2 regions of the Methylobacterium sp. 001424705 genome follow, and region 1 is predicted to be linked to the other one. Evidence: predicted binding sites of a transcription regulator. Region 1 holds the regulator's gene; the other holds the start of a gene.
The links. Region 1 encodes LexA, which represses DNA repair genes until DNA is damaged. Its sites were predicted from a motif close to TGTTCNNNNTGTGTTCNG; they were not measured.
Positions count from the first base shown of each region.

Region 1 (7,419 bases):
GACGTCGCCGAAGGCGCCGAGCGTCAGGCAGGACGGGTTCGGGTTCTGCTTGATGACGCCGCCATAGGCCGGGAAGGTGATCTCGGCCTTGCACGGCGCGGGCGGGGCAGGGACCGCCAGCACCTTCGCCGGCATGTCGGCCGCGAAGGCGCAGACCGAGGACAGCAGGACGGCGGAAAGGGCGAGAAGCGAGCGCTGCATGGCGATGGGAACTCTGCGGGAGGATCTGCGTTGGGGCGACGTTCTCAAAGGTTCCCGGTTACGGCAAAGCTATCCTTTGTGCAGACGCCTATTTTTCGGGCAATTGAGGCCGCTCGAACTGGGTTTCGGTCGTTGTGTTGCCGCAATGGAACAGGTCTGAGCACCAGATTCGGTCTCGACGATTGTCCTCTGCTTCCGAAGTGGCGCGACGGTCAGGTCTGATCTGCGGCCGACCGCATTCGCCCGGAGGGGGCGCTGCGGGCTGATCGGCCCGGAATGTCCGGGACCTTTCGATCCTCCCGCGGCGGCGTCGCTTGCCGCCGCGTCCGTGCGCTGGCATCAGCACGCACGATGAAAGACACGCAGCCCTACGGCACTTACGCTCCCACCGGCCTCGTCGCGCGCATCGCTCGGCAGACGGGCCGGATCTCCTACGCGAGCTGGGCCGGGCGACGCCTCGCCCTGTTCCTGCGCCGCGTGGCGATCGGGCTGCTGCGCGGCGCCCCTCTGGACGTCGAACGCTACGGCGCCCGCATGCGGCTCTACCCCTACAACAACAACTGCGAGAAGAAGGTGCTCTTCACGCCGCAGTTCTTCGATCCGGAGGAGCGCGCACTTCTCCGGGCGAAGCTTCAGCCCGGCTGCACCTTCCTGGATATCGGCGCGAATATCGGTGCCTACGCGCTGTTCGTGGCGGCCTTCGCGGGGCCGCGCGCCCGGATCCTGGCCGTCGAGCCGCAGCCGGACGTGTTCGACCGCCTGACCTACAACATCGCTCAGAATCCGTTCGGAACGGTCAAGGCGGTGGCCTGCGCGGTCGCCGACAAGGCGGGGGAACTCACCCTGTTCGTGGATCCCCGCAACCGGGGGGAATCGAGCCTGAAGATCGTCGGGACGAACGAGGGCGCGCAGATTCGTGTGCCGGCCGTGCCCCTGCTCGATCTCGCCCTCGGCGAGGGCATCGCGCGCATCGACGCGATGAAGCTCGATGTCGAGGGCGCCGAGGACCTGATCCTCGAACCCTTCCTGCGGGCCGCCCCCGCGAGCCTCCACCCGCGGCTGCTCATCGTCGAGAACGGCACCGACCAGTGGCAGATCGACCTGCCCGCCTTGCTCGAGCAGCACGGCTATCGCCGGATCGCTCGCACCCGCCTCAACCTGATCTTCGAGCGGGCCGACTGACGGGCCCGCGCGGTTCTTCTGGGACGCGCGCCCTACAGCACCGGGATGGCGTCGGCCACGGCGATGCCGACCGGGTCGATGCGGCAGCGGTGGGCGTGGACGGCGACGCCGGCCGCCCGAGCGGCCTGAAGCGCCCGGTCGAAGGCAGGATCGAGGTCCCGCGCGGCGTCGAAGCGATCCGCCCACATCTGCACCACGATGATGACCATGGCACGGCCCCCGGCCTCGACGACGGCCGCGAGGTCCGTCATGTGGCGGGCGCTGCGGGCGGCGACGCAATCGGGAAATTCCGCGAGGCCGGGGCTGCGCATCAGGTGACAGTTCTTCACCTCGACATGGCAGGGCGGCATCCCCTCCCCGGTGGCGAGGAAGTCGACCCGGCTGGCCCGGGCGTAGCGGACTTCGGGGCGCAGGCTCGTGTAGCCGGCGAGGCAGGGCAGGCCGCCGGCGGCGAAGGCCTCCGCCACCAGGGCGTTCGGCCGCATCGTGTTGATGCCGACCCATTGCCGGCCGCCGGGCAGATCCGCCTCCACCAGTTCCCAGGAAAAGGGGAGCTTGCGCGTCGGGCTCCGGACGTCGGACAACAGGGCCCGCGCGCCCGGCACCGCAAGTCCCAGCATCGCCCCCGGGTTGGGGCAATGGGCCGTGATCACGGACCCGTCGGCAAGCTGCAGGTCGGCGAGAAAGCGCTTGTAGCGACGCACCAGGCGCGCCTCGATCAGGGGCGAAGGGAAGCGCATCGCGGGTCCGGGGCAAGAAACGGGTTGATACGGGCCCCCGTCGACGGGGAATCGGGCCGTCGTGAGGCGCCCGGGCTGGTCAGTACCGACCGGATGCGACAGAATTCGCGCGGCGCGCCCGGGTCGATGACCGGGAAAGCCGCAGTTCGTCCGCGAGGCCGCCATGTTCAATCTGTTCGACATCCTTCAGGCGCAGGCGGGCCCCAACGCGCAGGGGTTCGGACGGCAGTTCGGCTTGTCGCCGGAGCAGAGCCTGCGCGCGATGGAAGCCCTGCTTCCGGCCCTCACGATGGGGCTGCAGCGGAACGTCGCCCAGGATCCGACCGGCTTCGCCCACCTCTTCAATCTCGTCGGCCCCGCCGCGCCGAAGGCGTCGAGCGCGACGCCGCAGATGGACATGCTGGTCCAGCAACTCTTCGGCTCGCCCCATCTGAGTCAGGCCGTTCTGCAGCAGGCCGCTGCCGTCAGCGGCGTGGCGATGCCGGCCTTGAAGCAGATGCTGCCGATCATGGCCGGCATGGTGGTGGCGGGGATCGTCCACGTCATGATCAACCAAGCGCCTGCCGCGGCGCCGGTCCCGCGCGCCGAGGCGAACCCCTTCGGCTTCCCGCCCAATGCCTGGTCGGAGATGATGCAGGCGTTCCTGAACTCCGGCGCCAAGGCCCCGAAGCCCGCGACGCCCTCGCCCCAGGCACGGCCGCGTGCGGCGTCGACGTGGCTCGCGGCTTCGCCCCGGCCGGAGTCCGCCGCGCCGGACAGGTCGGCCACGGAAGCGCCCTTCGACGTGATGCAGCAGATGTTCCAGACGGGCCTGGAGGTGCAGCAGGAGAACGCCCGCGCGATGCAGCGCCTGTTCGATACCTTCTGGCAGGATCCCCGCAATCCCACCGAGACGGGCGGCAACGGTTCGGGTGACCGGCCCAAGGCAGGGCGCACCGGGCAGCGCTAGCCGAAGACCCGCCGTCGGCGACGCCGGCAGAGGACGGCAGAGAACCGATCGTCGCCGGGCCATCGACCCGAGGGCGCTGCGCCCGGGCGCCCTGCCGACCGGTCAAGACGCCGGCCGTCCAACTCATTCGTCGGATTGGGGCACCACTCGATCGCAGCGATGGCCGCAGCGGCAGGCCGGCGTGGCGCTCGGGCGACGCCCAGATCCGCCCTTGCCGAGGGGATCGAACGGATCGCGCCCGAGAGGCTTGAGATGGGAACCCTTGCAGAACACTTACGGAACGTTTAACGTGTTCGTGGTTTGTTTCTAGTGCCACCCGCCGCGATCCGTGGCGCTAACGAAGAGTGTCCCGCATGTTGACGCGTAAGCAGCTGGACCTGCTCCAGTTCATCCAGCTTCGGATGCGCGAGAGCGGCGTTCCCCCGTCGTTCGACGAGATGAAGGACGCCCTCGACCTGAAGTCGAAGTCGGGCATTCACCGCCTGATCACGGCCCTGGAGGAGCGCGGCTTCCTGCGCCGGCTGCCCAACAGGGCGCGGGCCATCGAGGTGATCCGGATGCCGGAGAGCCTCGGGGGGAATGCGGGCGCCCCGCGCGCCGCTCCGGCCTCCGAGGTTCGCCGCTTCATGCCGAGCGTGGTCGAAGGCGGCAAGGGCAAGGGCCTGCCGGCCGGCGCATCGGTGTCCCGACTGCCGACCACGCAGGCCACCGACGAGAGCGGTCGGGCCGTGACCATCCCGGTGATGGGTCGGATCGCGGCCGGTACGCCCATCTCGGCCATCCAGGAACAGAGCCATTCGGTTACGATGTCGCCGGATTTCCTGGCCGGTGGCGAGCATTACGCCCTGGAGGTGCGCGGCGATTCGATGGTCGATGCCGGGATCCTCGACGGCGACCTGGTGGTCATCCGCAAGCAGGACACCGCCAATACGGGCGACATCATCGTGGCCCTCATCGACGACGAGGAGGCGACCCTGAAGCGCCTGCGCCGGCGTGGATCGTCCATCGCCCTGGAAGCGGCGAATCCGGCCTACGAGACGCGGGTCCTCGGGCCGGATCGGGTGCAGATCCAGGGACGTCTGGTCAGTCTGGTGCGCCGCTACTGAAGGGGGTCCCCGTCCGGTTCATCGCCGGACGGATCCGACGGGTCGCGGGTGCGATCGGGGATTTCCGGTAAGACCGACGCCGGCGGTGTCGAAGATGGCAAGGCCGTTCCCGGCGGGTCCAACGGCTTTCGCAAGGGCGTCGCACGCCAGGGCACGACATCCCCGGGATGCTTCGCGGTGGCGAGGGACGGCCCATCGCGGGTGAGGCGAATCGCGGTCGCACCGTGGGATCCCAGGAAATCCCGGTCGATGACGATCGATGCGGTGCAGCCCCCGGGCGCGGATTGCCGGGTGATCAGGATGTCGGCCCTGGCGCAGTCCTCTCCGAGGGCACGCTTGTCGGTGGTCAGGGCGAGCACGCGGCCGTCGGGTGTGGTCAGGGTACAGCCCAGGCGATCGCAACGCGCGCTGTCGAACCCCGTGACGTCCTGCACCCGTCGGTCGTCTCCATCGGCCTTGAGCCATTGCGCGAGCACGAAGGGGGGCGGCCGGCCAAGGGTGGCGAGCCGCCCGTTGCGCTGGCGGATGGCGGCGCCCGCCCCCTCCCGATCGACGTAGATGTCGTAGCGATCCGGGGCAGCCGCACAGGCGATGCCGATCGCTGCCGGAATGAGGCCGAGCCAGCGCAGCGACGAGGCCGGGAGCGTCAGGACGATCAGGGCGGCGGCCAGGAGGCCGAGGGCCCCCGTGCCGAAGGCCGGGACCACGACGACGGCGTTGCCGAAGCCCGCGATCCAGGTCGAGATGGTCAGCATCCCCCGCACCGCCAGGCCCATGGCCCACCAGACCGGCTGATCCAGCGCGAACGGATAGGCGAGGATGCCCAGAACCGCTGACGGCATCACCGCCAGGGAGACCAGCGGCAGGGTGAGCGCATTGCCCACCAGCCCGAAGGGCTGCACCGTCTGGAAGTGGTAGGTGGCGAAGGGCGCGGTGGCGATCTGGGCCACGAGCGTCGTGGCCAGGGTGCCGAGGACCGCCGCGGTCGCCAGCGCGAAGATCCGGGTGAGCAGGCCGGCACCGTCGCGCTGCCGCCCGCGTCCGGCGATCAGCGGCGCGCAGGCAATCAGGCCGGCCACCGCCGCGAACGACATCTGGAAGCTCGGGCCGAGGAGGCCGTCCGGCTCGCGGGCCAGGGCGATCAGGGCGGCGAGGGCCAGGTTTCGCATGCTGAGCGCCGGGCGATCGACCAGGATCGCGCCGAGCATCACGAGGGTCATGATCAGCGAGCGCTCGGCGGCGATGTCCCAGCCGGAGAAGACGCAGTAGGCCGTCACGCCCACCATGGCGACGGCAGCGGCGATCTTCTTGATCGGCCAGTGCAGCGCCGCGAACGGAACGAGGGCCAGGAGCGCCCGCACGAGCCAGAACACCACGCCGGCCGCCAGGACCATGTGAAGGCCCGAGATCGAGACGACGTGGTAGATGCCGGCGGCGCGCAGGATGTCGTTGGTCTCGGGGCTGATCAGGCCGCGCTTGCCCGTCACCAGGGCCGCCGCCACCGCTCCGGCCTGTCCGCCGTTGGCGTCGGTGATGCGGCGCGTCAGGGCGTTGCGGGCCGCGTCGACGGCGGCCGCGAGGCGGATCTGCCAGTCCGCGCTCTCGGCCGGCGGCCGCAGGTCGACCTTGCCGACGAGGGAGCCCACCGCGCCGATCTCACGGAAGAAGGCATCCCGGGCGAAGTCGTAGCCTCCGGGGCGGGCGGCTTCCGGCGGCGGAAGCAGGCGCGCGGTCGCGGCGATGCGGTCGCCCGGCTTCAGGGTATTCGCCTTGCGGTAGGAGGCCCGCACCCGGACCGGGCGGACCTCGGCGCCGAGGGTGCCGAAGCTCTCGACGCGGAGGATCAGGCGCGCCCCCTCCTCCCGCTCGTCCAGCCCTTCGATGGTGCCCACCAGCGGACCGATCGTGGTGCGGGCGAGGATCGGCCCGTCGACCGAGCGGACGCGCGCGGCGGCCGCCGCGAAGCCCAGGAGGGCGGCGACGGCGGCGAGCACCAGGGCCAGGCCGAACGGGCGCGCCACGAGGAGGGGCGTCGTCGCGGCGAGCAGGGCGGCGGCCGCGAGCGGCGCCAGGAGCGACGGCGTCCCCTGCGTACCGAGGAAGAACGCGAGGATGCCGCATCCGAACGCGACGGCGAGCCAGGCGAAGAGCCGGCGCTGCTCGATCTCGCGGGTCCATCCCGCCCGGAACCAGTCGCGGATCGGCCCGGCGCCCGGGCGACGCGCGGCGAGGTGGCGCGTGATGCGCCCCATCGCCGCCGTCGCCCGCGCCTGCGCCATCGCGAAAACCTCCGGGCGTGCGTCCGTGACCGGGAGCCGGCGATGCGCCCTGCGATCCTGGGAACGGGACGATTCCTTAACGTGTGCCCGCGCGCATGCTACACGCGCGGTTCCGGGCCGGTCGATCCGCTTCCCGCCCGAATCACGAGCCATTCAAGTCCAGATTGATGTCGTCAGCCGTCGTCACGCGTTTCGCGCCCTCGCCCACGGGCTACCTTCACATCGGCGGGGCTCGCACGGCCCTGTTCAACTGGCTCTATGCCCGCCGCTTCGGCGGCCGCATGCTGCTGCGCATCGAGGACACCGATCGCGAACGCTCGACGCAGGGCGCCATCGACGCGATCCTGGACGGCATGCGCTGGCTCGGGCTCGATTGGGACGGGGACGTCATCTACCAATACGCCCGCGCCGCCCGTCACCGCGAAGCCGCCGAGAGCCTGCTGGCCTCCGGCCACGCCTATCGCTGCTACGCGACGCCCGACGAACTGACGGCGATGCGCGAGGCGGCCCGCGCAGAGGGGCGGCCCCTGCGCTACGACGGGCGCTGGCGCGACCGCGACCCGTCCGAGGCGCCCGCCGGCGTCAAGCCGGTGATTCGCCTGCGCGCCCCGACCGACGGCGAGACCGTGGTCGAGGACGGCGTGCAGGGCCGGGTCGTCTGGCAGAACAAGGATCTCGACGACCTCGTCCTGCTGCGATCGGACGGCAACCCGACCTACATGCTCGCCGTCGTGGTGGACGATCACGACATGGGCGTCACCCAGGTCATCCGCGGCGACGACCACCTGACCAATGCGGCGCGCCAGCGCCAGATCTCCGATGCCCTCGGCTGGGAGGCGCCCGCCATGGCGCATATCCCGCTGATCCACGGCGCGGACGGCGCCAAGCTGTCGAAGCGGCACGGGGCCCTCGGCGTCGATGCCTACCGCGACCTCGGCTACCTGCCGAGCGCCCTGCGCAAC
Region 1 is NZ_JCBANU010000005.1:92,052-99,470, reverse strand. Features, by position in the region: gene AC6EUL_RS06130 (outer membrane beta-barrel protein) at 1-207, opposite strand, end outside; gene AC6EUL_RS06125 (FkbM family methyltransferase) at 553-1,383, shown strand; gene sfsA (DNA/RNA nuclease SfsA) at 1,416-2,123, opposite strand; gene AC6EUL_RS06115 (DUF937 domain-containing protein) at 2,287-3,072, shown strand; gene lexA (transcriptional repressor LexA) at 3,426-4,178, shown strand; gene AC6EUL_RS06105 (ComEC/Rec2 family competence protein) at 4,172-6,457, opposite strand; gene gltX (glutamate--tRNA ligase) at 6,625-7,419, shown strand, end outside.

Region 2 (7,419 bases), on a different contig from region 1:
CCGTTCTGGAAGAACCTCAAGGAAGGCTCGGACTACTTCGAGGCCCTGCGCGACGAGCCGCGGGTCGGCCTGTGCGGAACGAAGTACGTCTTCGGCGGCGCCGACGCGGCGGCCGGCTCCTGCACGCCGCGGGTCGAGCCCCAGGTGGCGGAGAAGCGCGAGCGCGACAATCGCGAGATCGCCGACCTGATCGCCAAGGGCACGCCCGCCACCCGCCTCGTCTACGACGACGGCAGCCAGAACCCGGTGTTCCGCGGTCAGCAGACGCCCGCCAATACCCTGACCTTCGCGAGCCTGGGCAAGGCGCCCCCCGAGCCCGAACTGCCGTACGACCCGAAGGATTATGCCCAGCACAAGCTCGGCGACGTCAGCCGTCCCGAGAGCCTGGCCGCCGGCGAGCGCGAGATCGAGGTCGACGCCAAGGGCCGCCCGGTGATGATGGCCGCGGCCGCCCCGATCCCCACCAAGGCGGCCGCCGCGAACCTCGCCCGGAAGGGCACCGCCCCGGCGGCCAAGCCCGAGCCCGTGGTGGCCGAGCCGGCCAAGCCCGCCCGCGTGATGGTGGCCGACGCCGAGGGCGATCCGGCCGCCTACAAGAAGCTCTTCGGCAACGTGTTCAGCAACGGCGCGCCCGCGACACCGGCCACCGACGCCGCCACCGTCCCGGCCGTGGCCGCGGCGGTGCCGGAGCCCATCGCCGCCAAACCTGCGCCCAAGCACGCCCCCGCGAAGGCGGCACACGCCGCGCCCGCCCCGGCCAAGGGCGGCAAGCCGGACGAGGAGAAGGCGGCGAAGCCGGTCCACAAGACCGCATCGGCCGCCGCGACCGCCTCGCCGAAGACCACCGGCTCCACCACGCCCAAGAGCTCCCCTACGCCCAAGGATTGAGGCGAGGAACCGAGGCGGGCCGGGCCGCCCCGCCTCAGCGCGTGCCGAGGAGCATGGCGCCGAAGCCGAGGAAGATCCCGCCGGTGATCCGGTCGAAGGCCCGCCGGAGCGCCGGGCGGGTCAGGGATACGGCGAGCCGGCGGCCGCCGAGGGCGTAGACCCCGTACCAGAACAGCTCCGCCCCCGCGAAGGTGACGACCAGGATCGCGAATTGCGGGGCCTGCGGCCGTGCCGGCTCGACGAATTGCGGCAGGAAGGCGCTGGCGAACAGGAGGAGCTTGGGGTTGCTCAGGCCGATCAGCAGCCCGTCGCGGTAGAGACGCCCCAGCCCGACCGGCGCAGGGCTCCCCGTGTGCCCGGGGACGTCCAGCGCCCCGTCCCGCCCGCGCCAGGCCCGGATGCCGAGCCCCACGAGATAGGCGACGCCGGCATAGCGCAGGCCATCGAACAGGACCGGCGACGCCAGGAGGACGGCGCTCAGTCCCGCCGCGGAGGCCACCAGCACAAGGACCACGGCGCTCAGGCACCCGGCCATGGCGGCGAGGCTGCGACGCAGGCCGACGCGGACGCTGCGCGCCAGGATGTGCAGCATGTTCGGCCCCGGCGTGCCGGACAGGAGGAAGACGGCGCCGAAGAACAGCCACCAGGTCTGGAAGGTCACGGCCGGGCTCCCGGATCAAACGCGCACGCCCTGGTGCGCTCCGGCAGCCTCTTAGCAGACCGCGTCCGGGGCCGCGCCCGGCCGAGAGGCGGGGCAGCCCGGCGCGCAACGAAAAAGGGCCCCGCGAGGGACCCTTCTCCAGATCAGTCAGATCGGTCGACCGATCACATCCGGCGCATCATGCGACGGTGCATCATCCGGCGCTCCATGTGACGGCGCATCATGCGGCGCTCCATGCGACGGTGCATCATGCGACGCTCCATCCGGCGCTCCATGCGCATCTGCACGGTGGACACGGTCTCGGGGGCGGTCACGCCCAGCGGGGCACCCGGTGCGGCCGAGGCGGAGGTGGCGAGGCTGGCACCGCCGAGCGAGGCGAGCACGGCGAAGGCAAGGGTCAGTTTCCTCACGTGAAGACTCCCATTCTCATTTGTCCGAGCGCGGCACCCGGTTTGTTCTCTCGCACCCGAGGCCGAGAAACTCGTGTCGCGCACCGGAGTGAGCGGCAGGCCCCGTTCCGGCCCGCCGCTGACAACACCTGAGTCAGAGATTCGTTTCCTCGAAAGCCCGCACCCACTCAGCACAAATTCCGGAGCGGACGATATCGTCGAGGGTAAATTCTACCACCGGGATCGGCATCATCCGACTCTTGATCAGGTGGATCACCGTGCGCAGGCCAGACGTCTCGCGTAAGTCCGTCTGGGACACGTCGCCGTTGATGATCACCTGGCAATCGTCACCGATGCGGGTGAGGAACATCTTGATCTCGGCGGTGGTGGTATTCTGGGCCTCGTCGAGGATCACGAGGCAGTTCTTGAAGGTGCGCCCACGCATGACCTCGAAGGGCACCACCTCGATGTCGCCGGTCTTCACCGCGATCTCGAAGGCGGCCTCGCCCATGCGCTCCTTCATGGTCTCCGTAAGGGGAGCGACCCAGGGGGCGATCTTCTCTTCCAACGTTCCGGGAAAGAAGCCGAGGGAGCGGCCGGAGGGCACGTTCGGCCGGGTGATGATCACCTTGGCGATGCGGCGCTGGCGGAGCTGGTCGGCGGCGCGGGTCCCGGCGATGAAGGTCTTGCCGGTGCCGGCGGGGCCGAGGACGATCACCTGCTTGTGAAGGGCAAGGGCGTCGAGGTACTGCGCCTGCCGGTCGGTGAGGGGCTGGATCGGACTTAGGTTGCGTTCTTCGTCGAAGCGGGTCTTGTGCAGCCGGACCGGACGGTCCTCAACGAGTTCAAGTCGTGCGCGGCGTCTCTTCATCGATCAACACTCCAACCGGACTTGCCAACCTGGATTTAATCTGAGCCTGACTTGCTGAACTTGCTTCGCATCACTTTCGATTGATCCCGTTTCGGCGATCCTTTCGACTTCGCCCGCTTCACAGCCAATCCGGAGACCGCCCTCAGGTTCCGGACGGGTCCCTCAAGGCTGTGGATTCCCGATACGGTCCCGATGACCGCAGGACTGTGCGTTGCACGCACCATGCCGCGCCGGGCGCGACAGGGGCGTGACATCCACTATTCTTCGGAATGATGTAAAAAGTCTGCGTCGATGCTGCGCTGCGGGAGCCGATCCGCCGCGGCGGTCGATTGCCCTGGGCTGTGCCGCAGAAGACGCAGTCCGCATCCGCCCGACGTCCTCCGCAGCCCCCGCGTCCCGCGATCAGGCCGCCTGGATGAAGCTGTCGAGGACCATCTTCCGGCCGGCCTTGTCGAAATCAACGGTCAGCTTGTTGCCGTCCACACCCGCGACGGTGCCGGGGCCGAACTTGGTGTGAAACACCCGCATGTCGACGCTGAAAGCGGAAGGCGCGCCCGTCGATTTGGCGATGAGCTCGCCCTCGATCTGGCGCGGGCCGCCCCGACTGGCCGGCGAACGGTTGCCGACCCCGTAGCCGTTGGCGTTTCCGGACTGCGCCGTATTGGCCTGGGCCCGCTGCCAGCCGGGCGTGCCGTAGGACGAGCCGAAGGGCGCCGGGTTCCGGTCGAAGCGCGAGGCCCCGGCCGCGAAGTGGGCGGGGGCATCGATCACGTCGACGCTGTCCTCGGGCAACTCGTCGATGAAGCGGCTCGGCACCGTGGAGGACCACAGGCCGTGGATGCGCCGGTTGACGGCGAAGGACAGCTTGGCGCGCTTGCGGGCCCGGGTCAGGCCGACATGGGCGAGGCGGCGCTCCTCCTCCAGCCCGGCGCGGCCGCTCTCGTCGAGCGCCCGCTGGTTCGGAAACAGGCCATCCTCCCAGCCCGGCAGGAAGACGGTGTCGAATTCCAGGCCTTTGGCGGCGTGGAGGGTCATCAGCGAGACCCGGTCGGCCCCCTCCTGCTCGCTGGCCTCCATGACCAGCGAGACGTGCTCGAGGAAGGCGGCGAGGTCCGGGAACTCCTCCATGGAGCGGACGAACTCCTTGAGGTTCTCCAGGCGTCCGGCGGCGTCGGCCGACTTCTCCTTCTGCCACATCTCGGTGTAGCCGGATTCCTCCAGGATGGTCTGCGCCACCTCCGAATGCGGCTGGGTTCCCACCAGCCGGGCCCAGCGTGAGAAGCTCTCGACCAGGGCGCGGACGCCGGACCGGGCGCGGGGCTTCAGCTCGTCGGTCTCCACGACGAGGCGGGCCGCCTGGAGCAGCGGCACCCGCTCGGCCCGGGCATAGGCGTGCAGCGCCTGCAGGGTGGCGTCGCCGAGGCCTCGCTTGGGCGTGTTGAAGATGCGCTCGAAGGCGAGGTCGTCGGAGGGGTTGGCGGTGATGCGCAGATAGGCGAGCGCGTCGCGGATCTCGGCCCGCTCGTAGAAGCGCGGGCCGCCGATGACCCGGTAGGGCAGGCCGAGCTGGACGAACCGGTCCTCGATCTCGCGCATCTGGGCCGAGATGCGCACCAGCACGGCGATCTCCGAGAGGGGATGCTGCTGGGCCTGGAGACTCTCGATGGCTTCCGCCACCTGGCGGGCCTCCTCCTCCGAATCCCAGGCGCCCGACACCGTCACCTTCTCGCCGGCGACGTCCTCGGTGCGCAGGGTCTTGCCGAGGCGGCCCTCGTTCTTGGCGATGAGGCCGGAGGCGGCGGCGAGGATATGGCCGGTGGAGCGGTAGTTGCGCTCCAGGCGGACCACCACGGCGCCTGGAAAGTCGTGCTCGAAGCGCAGGATGTTGTCGACCTCGGCGCCACGCCAGCCGTAGATCGACTGGTCGTCGTCGCCCACGCAGGCGACGTTGCGGTGGCCCTGCGCCAGCAGGCGCAGCCAGAGGTACTGGGCGACGTTGGTGTCCTGGTACTCGTCCACGAGGATGTAGCGGAAGCGCTGCTGGTAGTTTTCCAGCACGTCCGGGTTCTCGCGCCAGAGCTTGAGGCAGAGCAGCAGCAGGTCGCCGAAATCGGCGGCGTTGAGGGTCAGGAGCCGGGCCTGATAGGCGGCATAGAGCGCCCCGCCCTTGCCGAAGGCGAAGGCCTGGGCCTCGCCGGGCGGCACCTGCTCGGGCAGGAGGCCGCGGTTCTTCCAGCCGTCGATGGCCGAGGACAGGGCGCGCGCGGGCCAGCGCTTCTCGTCGATGTTCTGATCGACGATGACCTGCTTCATCAGCCGCAGCTGGTCGTCCATCCCGAGAATCGTGAAGTCGGAGCGCAGGCCCACCAGTTCGGCGTGCCGGCGCAGGATCTTGGTGCCGATGGAGTGGAAGGTGCCGAGCCAGGGCATGCCCTCGCCGGCCGGCCCGATGAGCCCGCCGATGCGGTGCTTCATCTCGCGCGCGGCCTTGTTGGTGAAGGTCACCGAGAGGATGTCGAAGGGCCGCGCCCTGGCCGTCGCAATCAGGTGGGCGATGCGCGTCGTCAGCACCCGTGTCTTGCCGGTGCCGGCCCCGGCCAGCACGAGCACCGGCCCGTCCGTCGCCTCGACGGCGCGGCGCTGCTCGGCGTTCAGCCCTTCGAGGTAGGGCGAGCCCTGCGGCCGGAGGGAGGCCATGGCACGGGCGGCGATGGAGGTCGGGGCGGCGTCGGAGGCGGATGCGCCGGCCGCGTCGAAGCGTTGAGTCATCGCGCATCCCTGGACCAAAACGCGAACGGCGTCGAGGGTCGCGCGCGTTTCCGGAGTGGCCCGGCCTCCGCCTGGACGGTCTCCGAGGCTCCATCTCGGACGCACCTCATATCCCGGAGAGTGTCGGATCGGCGATTAAATTCATCCGAAAATCGGATGAGGAATTTCCGCCAGCCCGGGCCAGGACTATGTCTCGACGGGATGGGTGAGGCGCGGCGATGGGCGAGCTCTATCAGTCGGGGAGCATCATCATTCGGTTCTATGCCAACGATCATCTGCCGCCGCATTTCCACATCCTGACACCGGATGACGAGGCTCTCGTGGAGATTGCCACCCTCCGACTGTTGGCCGGCGCCCTGCCGGGCAAGATCGAGCGCGAGGCCCTGGCCTGGGCCGCCGAGAACCGCGCCGCCGTCGCGGCCGAATGGAATCGGACCAACGCCCGCTTCCCGATTGCCTAAGGAGGTTGCCGTGAACGATCCCCTGCCCCGCATCTCAACCGTCATCGCCACGGGTCCCACCGGCCTCGGCGTGATGTGGCGCGACGACCGGTCCGACCGCGTGGACCTCGCCGGATGGATTGCCACCGGCGGTGAGATCCTGTCGCCTCTGAACGATCCGGCCCTGTTCGCGACGGTCCGGCTCGGAGATCACGGGACCTCCGTGGAATGGGGCAGCGAGGATGGGGACCTCGCCATCGATGCGCATCATCTCAGGCTGATCGCGGACGAACAGCGGCGGTTCGGCCGCGCGGAGGTGACTGCGTGGCAGACAGCCGCCGGACTGTCGAACCAGAAATCCGCGGATTTCCTCGGCCTCTCGCTGAGCACGTGGAACGCCTACAAGGCGGGCATCAGCGCGGTGCCGACTCCCATTGCGATGGCGTGTCGGGCGGCCCTGCGCGACCCGATCCTGCTCCACGCCCATTACCGGCCGCGCAAGCGGGGCCGCCCGCGCCGCGTGGGCGCACCCAGCGCGGCGTAGGGTGGCGCGGTCCGCCAGGCAGAGACCGCGACACACTGAGACTCCGGCGGCCAAGGACGGAAGAGGACTGAAACCCGCAACCTCCCATCGCTGCCGACGATCGATGCGGCAGTCTCACGCAGCGTCGCAGAACCTTCGAAGATCGGAACCCGCCTTCCCACCGGCAGGTCGTCTCACCAGATCACGACATCACAGTGCACCTGACAAGGACGCCGCCATGCGTAGCTCCCCCGCCCTTCTCGCCGGCCTCGCGCTCCTCGCCGCCGGTCCGGCCCTCGCCCAGGTCTCGTCGCGGGGCGTCGACAGCCTGAATGCCACCAACGAGCGCCTGTCCAACCGCAGCGAACTCCGGGGCATCGAGCAGCGCCAGCAATTCGACACCAACCAGACGCGCCTGCAGATCCAGCGCGGCGACCTGTTCCGGCCGAGCGCGCCCCCCGCCCCGATCGTCGTTCCGGGCCGTCGCTGAGCCGCGGCCCCGGGGCGCCGGACGCGGCGCGCCGGCCCTGGCGCGCGCGGGCGTTCCCTGTGCTATGTCCGCCGACGGAGCGGGGCCCGACCCGGGTGACGAGGCGGAACAGAGACGGTGCGTGACATCCTGACCGCGCTGGCGGGCGCCGTCATCCTGCTCCTCGTCGCGGCGCTCGCCGTCCCGCCCTTCGTGGCCTGGGAGGGCTATCGTGGCACGATCGACCGGACGATCGCGCGCTCCCTCGGGGTCGCGGCTCAGACCGAGGGCCGTATCGGTGTCCGGCTCCTGCCCTCGCCGCGCCTCAAGCTCGATCGCCTGCGGCTGGGGTCCGGGGCCGGCGCCGCGCAGAAGCCCGCCCTCGACCAGCCCCAGCTCGACCTGCAGT
Region 2 is NZ_JCBANU010000017.1:84,747-92,165, forward strand. Features, by position in the region: gene AC6EUL_RS14155 (L,D-transpeptidase family protein) at 1-888, shown strand, start outside; gene AC6EUL_RS14160 (LysE family translocator) at 923-1,549, opposite strand; gene AC6EUL_RS14165 (hypothetical protein) at 1,714-1,959, opposite strand; gene AC6EUL_RS14170 (PhoH family protein) at 2,093-2,809, opposite strand; gene AC6EUL_RS14175 (ATP-dependent helicase) at 3,212-5,578, opposite strand; gene AC6EUL_RS14180 (DUF4160 domain-containing protein) at 5,797-6,039, shown strand; gene AC6EUL_RS14185 (hypothetical protein) at 6,050-6,562, shown strand; gene AC6EUL_RS14190 (hypothetical protein) at 6,780-7,031, shown strand; gene AC6EUL_RS14195 (AsmA family protein) at 7,149-7,419, shown strand, end outside.
Region 2: a site for LexA is predicted at 5,589-5,606, ahead of AC6EUL_RS14175 (ATP-dependent helicase). Genes of this name have one in related genera too.